Linked DNA regions of Azospirillum brasilense. The protein of the gene in region 2 interacts with the protein of the main gene of each other region in a pairwise test. Links are inferred from orthologs where the notes say so. Each region holds a gene or a part of one and is shown on either strand. Other genes may lie near its edges. The genes, in order: pheT and secD.

Region 1 (3,374 bases), on a different replicon or contig from region 2:
AAATATCAGCCTAACAAATTTTTTGCAATGCCTGCCATGTATCGTGGAAAGAAAACATTCCATTTCTGAAATTTATATGCAGCGATGCGCAACATCGAAACAATACGGACGCATGATTTACAAACTTATGTTCATTCGCTTTATCTGATGGACCAACTCTGTTCAACTCTGAAAAAGCGCATATGAGGCACGCTCGGATGCCCTGCCGAAACGTGCTCCAAACAACGGGCCGCGGCATGTTCCGCGAATCCAGACGTGTCGCCTCCGGAACAATCCTTTGAACTGTCCGGATTGGGAGCCGTTCCATCCGGAGACCGAAAAACAATGGGCCCCCGCCTTGCGGCGGAGGCCCGAACTTTATCCTACGAAATTGAATCCTTTTTCGGATCCACAGTCTTTGGATGCGCCCGCTTCAGAAGCGTAGACGTCAGCTGCGCAGGCTGCCGCCCGTGGCTTTGGCGACCGCGGCGACGATCTTCTGGCCGATGGCCTCGATCTCCGGCTCGGTCAGGGTGCGCTCGGTCGGCTGGAGCGTGACGGAGAGCGCGACGGACTTCTTGCCCTCTTCCAGGTTCGCGCCCTGGTAGACGTCGAAGACCGTCACGTCCTTGACCAGCGCCTTGTCGGCGCCCTTGGCGGCGCGGATCAGCTTGTCGGCTTCCACGTCCTTGCCGACGACGAAGGCGAAGTCGCGCTCCAGCGGCTGGAAGGGCGAGAGCTGGACCAGCGGACGCGCCGTGCCGCCCTTCTTCTTGGGCAGCGGGATGACGTCCAGGAACACCTCGAAGCCGACCACCGGACCCTTGACGCCCAGCGTGCCCAGCACGGTCGGGTGGATCTCGCCGAAGCGGGCCATCACCGTCGGGCCGAGACGCAGCACGCCCGAGCGGCCGGGATGGTACCAGCCCGGCGCGTCGGTGGTGACCTGCAGGTTGGTCACCGGCGCGCCGGCGGCCTCCAGCACGGCCATCGCGTCGGCCTTGGCATCAAAGGCATCGACGCCGCGGGCCTTCTCCGCCCAGTGGCGCGGCACCGCGTTGCCGGCGCGGATGCCGGCGGCCACGATGTCCTGCCCGTCCGGCGACGGCTTGCGGAAAGCCGGGCCGACCTCGAACAGGCCGGCGTCGGCGTAACCGCGGTCGGCGTTGCGCCCGGCGGCCTGGATCAGGTTGCCGAGGATCGACGGGCGCATCACGTCGAGGTCTGCGCTGATCGGGTTGACCAGCGTCAGTCCCTCACCGACGCCGCCGAACAGCTCGGCCACCGGACCGGCCATGAAGGACCAGGTGACGGCCTCCGACAGGCCGCGGACGGCCAGCGTGCGCTTGGCCAGCCCGACGCGGCGCTGCTTGGTGGAGAGCGCCGGGCGGGTCAGCACGCTCTCGCGCGGCAGCGGAGTCGCCGGGATGGCGTCGAAGCCGTGGATGCGCAGCACCTCTTCCACCAGATCGGCTTCGCCGTGGATGTCGGCGCGCCAGGAGGGGGGGACGACGCGCAGGGTGCCGTCCACATCCTCGCCGACGATCTCGCAGCCGAGATCGATCAGGATGCGGGTCTGCTCGTCGCGCGGCACCTCGACACCGCCCAGCGCGGCGACGCGGCCCGGACGCAGCGTCAGGGTGCGGCGCCACTGCGGCTCCTCGCCGGCGATCACAAGGTCGGAGGCCTCGCCGCCGCAGATCTCCAGGATCAGGCGGGTGGCGCGCTCTATCCCCGACACCACCGCCGCCGGATCGACGCCGCGCTCCAGCCGGTAGCGGGCGTCCGACTCGATGCCCAGCTTGCGGCCCGTCTGCGCCGTGCGCACGGTGTCGAAGATCGCCGCCTCCAGGAAGACGTTGACCGTCGTCTCGGTGCAGCCCGACGCCTCGCCGCCGATGATGCCGCCCAGCGCCTCGGCCCGCTCATGATCGGCGATGACCGTCATGCCCGGGTCGAGCGGGTATTCCTTGCCGTTCAGCGCCGCCAGCGTCTCGCCCTCGCGGGCCAGACGGACGACGATGCCGCCCTTGACCTTGTCGGCGTCGAAGGCGTGCAGCGGGCGCGACAGGTCGAAGGTGATGAAGTTGGTGATGTCGACCAGCGCGGAGATCGGGCGCAGGCCGATGGCGACCAGCTTGTCGTGCAGCCACTTCGGCGACGGGCCGTTCTTCACGCCGCGGAAATAGCGGCCGACATACATCGGGCAGGCGTCCGGCGCCTCGATGGTCACGCCGAACGGGCTGGCGAAGGCGCCCTTGACCGGCTCCGCCGCCAGCGGCTTCAGCCGGCCCAGACCAGCGGCGGCGAGGTCGCGGGCGATGCCGCGCACCCCGGCGCAGTCGGCGCGGTCGGGCGTCAGGCTGATGTCGATGACCGGATCGCCCAGGCCGGCATAGTCGGCGTAGGCGACGCCGACCGGCGCGTCCTCGGGCAGCTCGATGATGCCGTTGTGCTCCTCCGACAGCTTCAGCTCGCGTTCGGAGCACATCATGCCGTTCGACTCGACGCCGCGGATGACGCCCTTCTTCAGCGTGATGTCGGAGCCGGGGATGTAGGCCCCCTCCGGCGCGAAGACGCCCTTCAGGCCGGCGCGCGCGTTGGGCGCGCCGCAGACGACCTGGAGCTTTTCGGTGCCGGTGTCGACGACCAGGACGCGCAGCTTGTCGGCGTCCGGGTGCTTCTCGGCGGAGACGACGTGGGCGACGCGGAAGGGCTTCAGCTCCTTGGAGCGATCCTCCACCCCTTCGACCTCCAGGCCGAGGGCGGTCAGCTTCTCCACGATCTGGTCGAGCGTGGCGTCGGTCTCCAGATGGTCCTTCAGCCAGGACAGCGTGAACTTCATGGGTCCGGCTCCTTTAGCGCGTCAGGCCCTGGGCCATGCTGGGAACGTCGAGCGGCACGAAGCCGTAATGCTTCAGCCAGCGGAGGTCGGCTTCGAAGAAGGTGCGCAGGTCCGGGATGCCGTATTTCAGCATCGCCACGCGCTCGATCCCCATGCCGAAGGCGAAGCCCTGGTACTTGGTGCTGTCGATGCCGCAGGCTTCCAGCACGTTGGGGTGCACCATGCCGCAGCCCAGGATCTCCAGCCAGTCGCCGTAGTTGCCGAGCTTCAGCTCGCCGCCTTTGCGGGAGCAGCCGATGTCCACCTCGGCCGACGGTTCGGTGAAGGGGAAGAAGCTGGGGCGGAAGCGCAGCGGCAGGTCGTCCACGTCGAAGAAGGCGCGGCAGAACTCGATCAGGCAGCCCTTGAGGTGGCCCATGTGGGTCGCCTCGTCGATGACCAGCCCCTCGATCTGGTGGAACATCGGGGTGTGGGTCATGTCGTAGTCGGACCGGTAGGTGCGGCCCGGCGCGATGATGCGGATCGGCGGCTTCTTGTTCAGCATGGTGCG
Region 2 (3,284 bases):
CGGTCGATCAACTCGCGCAGCGGCATCTTCTTGTAGATGCGCAGATTCTCGCGCATGCGGTCATAGACCACGACCTTGTCGTTGGTCGAATAGCCCATGATCGTCAGGATCGCCGCGATGGCCGTCAGGTTGAACTGCATCCCGGTGATCGCGTAGAAGCCGACCACCTTCGTCACGTCCAGCAGCAGCGTCACGATGGCGCCGAAACCGAACTGCCATTCGAAGCGGAACCAGATGTAGACGAGCATCGCCAGCAGCGCGAGGCCGAGCGCCAGCATGCCGTTGAAGAACAGCTCGCCGCTGACCGACGCGCCAACCGCCTCGACGCGGCGCACGGTGGTGCCGGGAAGCTCCTGGGCGAGCGTGGCCCTCACCTTGTCGGCGGCCACCTGCTGGGCGGCGTCATCCCCCGGCTGGCGTTCCAGACGGATCAGCACGTCCTGGGGCGAGCCGAACTCCTGCAACGCCACCTGCCCGAGATTGAGCTGACCGAGCGTGTGGCGCAGCGAGGCAAAGTCGGCGGCCTGCGGCGTGCGCGCTTCGATGACGATGCCGCCGCGGAAGTCGATGCCGTAATTAAGGCCGGGATAGAAGAACAGCACCACCGACGCGATCGACAGGAACGCCGACACGATCAGGCCGGCGTGTCGCCCGCGCATGAACTGGATGTTGGTGTTGTCAGGGACCAGACGAAGCCGGAACATGGGAATGACCTCTTACACCGGCAGGACGGCCGGCCGCGTCTTGCGCAGCCAACTGACCATCATGAGACGCACGAGCACGGTGGCCGTGAACAGCGAAATCAGGATGCCGAAGGTGATGGTGACGGCGAAGCCCTTGATCGCGCCGGTGCCCAGCACGAACAGGATGGCCATCTTGATGGCGGTGGTCAGGTTGGCGTCCACGATGGTGGAATAGGCGCGGCTGAAGCCGGCCTCGACCGAGCCGAAGACGCCGCGGCCCTTCTTCGTTTCCTCGCGGATGCGCTCGTTGATCAGGATGTTGGCGTCGACCGCCAGACCGAGCGACAGCAGGACGCCGGCGATGCCCGGCAGCGTCAGCGTCGCCTGGAGCAGCGACAGCGCGGCCAGCGTCAGAACGGTGTTGACCAGCAGCGCGAAGCAGGCGAAAGCCCCGAACAGGCCGTAGGCGGCGATCATGTAGGCGCAGACCAGCACGAAGCCGATTCCCACCGACATCAGGCCGGCGCGGATCGAATCGGCGCCGAGGTCGGGGCCGACCGTGCGCTCCTCGATCACCTTCAGCGGGGCCGGCAGTGCGCCGGCGCGCAGCAGGACGGCGAGGTCGTTGGCGTCGGCGGCGGTGAAGCTGCCGCTGATCTGGCCGCGTCCGCCGGTGATCGGCTCGCGGATCACCGGGGCGCTGATGACCTTGTTGTCGAGCACGATGGCGAAGGGCCGGCCGACGTTGGCACGGGTCACGTCGGCGAAGCGGCGGGCGCCGATGCTGTCGAATTCGAAATTGACCACCCATTCGCCGGTCTGCGGGTTGCTGCCCGCGGTGGCGTTGGTCAGGTTGGCGCCGTCCACCTCGACCTTCTTGCGGATGACGTAGGCGCTCTGCGCCCGCCCGCCTTCCGCCGAGGGAAGGATGTCGGTGCCCGGAGGGGCGCGGCCGGCGCTCGGGTCGGCGTTCATGTCGACCAGACGGAAGGTCATCTTCGCGGTGGTGCCGAGAAGACGCTTCACGCGGTCGGGGTCCTCGACGCCGGGAAGCTGGACCAGGATGCGGTCGGCGCCCTGGCGGGCGATGGTCGGCTCGTTGACGCCGGTCTCATCGATGCGGCGCCGCACGATCTCGATGGACTGCTCGATGGCCTGGGTGGCGCGCTCGCGCAGGGCGATCTCGCTCAACCGGGCGGTGACGCTGCCGCCGCCGGAGGTGACCTCCAGATCCGGCTGGCCGCCGCCGAGCGGTCCGCCGCCGATGGTGTTGGCGAGCTGGCGCAGCGCCCGCACCGCCGTGTCGGCCTGCGCCGGGTCGCGGAGCTGCACGGTGATGCCGCGGTCGCCCGGGGTGATCGCCGTGTAACCGACATTGTCGTTGCGGAGCTGGGTGCGCGCCGAATCGACCAGGCCTTCGACGCGGTCACGGATGACCGCGCCCATGTCCACCTCGAGCAGCAGGTGCGACCCGCCGCGCAGGTCGAGGCCGAGGTTGACGCGGTTGTGCGCGTACCAGTTCGGCAGGGCCGACAACGTCTCGCGGCTGAAAAAATTCGGCAGCGTGAGGATGGTCCCGAGCACGCAGATCGCGACGATCAGAAAAATCTTCCAGCGCGGAAAATACAGCATTCGTAAACCAGTCCCGTTCGCTACCGGAGAACCGCGTTACTTGCGGTCCACGACCTTTTCTTCAGCCTTCTCGTCGGCGCTCTTGGCCGGCTCGGACTTCGACAGCACGAGGTTCACGGTGGAGCGCATGACGCGGACACGGACGTTCTCGGCGATCTCGACCTGAAGTTCGTCCTCCGGGCCCACCTTGGTGACGGTGCCGATGATGCCGCCGCCGGTCACCACGCGGTCGCCGCGACGGATGGACTCCAGCATGCCCTTGTGTTCCTTCATCTTCTTCTGCTGCGGACGGATCAGCAGGAAATAGAAGACGACGAAGATCAGGATCAGCGGCAGGAACTGCACGATCATGTCGGCCCCACCGGCGGCGGGCGCGGCGGTCTGTGCATAGGCCGTCGAAACGAACATCTGGAGGCTCCCTGTGGTTTGGTTCCGAAGGCGCAGCGGGCGCTCGCGGACGCGGCGACTATAACGGTCCGGGCCGTCGATGCAATGGAATAGGGGTACGCCCGCCGGGCTTCAAGGGCCGCGGCTGTCCATCACGGCAAAGAGAAGCAGGAAGCGGCGCACGCAGGGCGCCTCCACGGGCTCCACCCCGTGGAAGGAGCGGTCGGAGGGCGCGTAGGCCAGCAGATGGTTCGGCAGGAAGGGCGCGGTGCCGGCCAGCTCGAAATCCGCGCGCGGGAACCGCTCGGTCGACCGTCCGGCGTTGGCGGAGAAGGACGGGTCGCGCGGCCGGTACAGCGCCGTCCCGAGATCGGGGCGGCGGCCGTCCGCCGGCATGTAGAGCAACATGGATAGGAAGGTGCCGAACACGTCGGTGTGGGGCAGCATGGCGTGGCCCGCATGGTCCTCGACCAGCCGTGCGTAGACCATGGCCGGCCGGGCCGCGGCGGGCGTCTCCAGCTTGGCGGCGAGCGAGGGAAAGCGCGGCGCCAGCCGCTTCAGCGTCTCCGGCCCGAACAGGCA

The links.
Region 1: the proteins of secD (region 2) and pheT interact in binary tests that used the Escherichia coli proteins (3 or more experiments, as listed by UniProt). The link is inferred for Azospirillum brasilense from one-to-one orthologs.

What each region holds. Positions count from the first base shown.
Region 1 is NZ_CP012914.1:265,619-268,992, reverse strand. What follows is about bases 127-3,187. They hold pheT (phenylalanine--tRNA ligase subunit beta), read right to left. Parts: upstream 2,825-3,187; coding sequence 428-2,824; downstream 127-427. Other genes in these bases: pheS (phenylalanine--tRNA ligase subunit alpha), read right to left, coding at 2,838-3,187. In the rest of the region: more of pheS, read right to left, coding at 3,188-3,374.
Region 2 is NZ_CP012915.1:683,913-687,196, reverse strand. Bases 17-2,987 are described here. They hold secD (protein translocase subunit SecD), read right to left. Parts: upstream 2,316-2,987; coding sequence 717-2,315; downstream 17-716. Other genes in these bases: AMK58_RS16890 (hypothetical protein), read right to left, coding at 2,835-2,987; yajC (preprotein translocase subunit YajC), read right to left, coding at 2,352-2,723; secF (protein translocase subunit SecF), read right to left, coding at 17-704. Also shown: more of secF, read right to left, coding at 1-16; more of AMK58_RS16890, read right to left, coding at 2,988-3,284. UniProt on the Escherichia coli protein: Part of the Sec protein translocase complex. Interacts with the SecYEG preprotein conducting channel. SecDF uses the proton motive force (PMF) to complete protein translocation after the ATP-dependent function of SecA.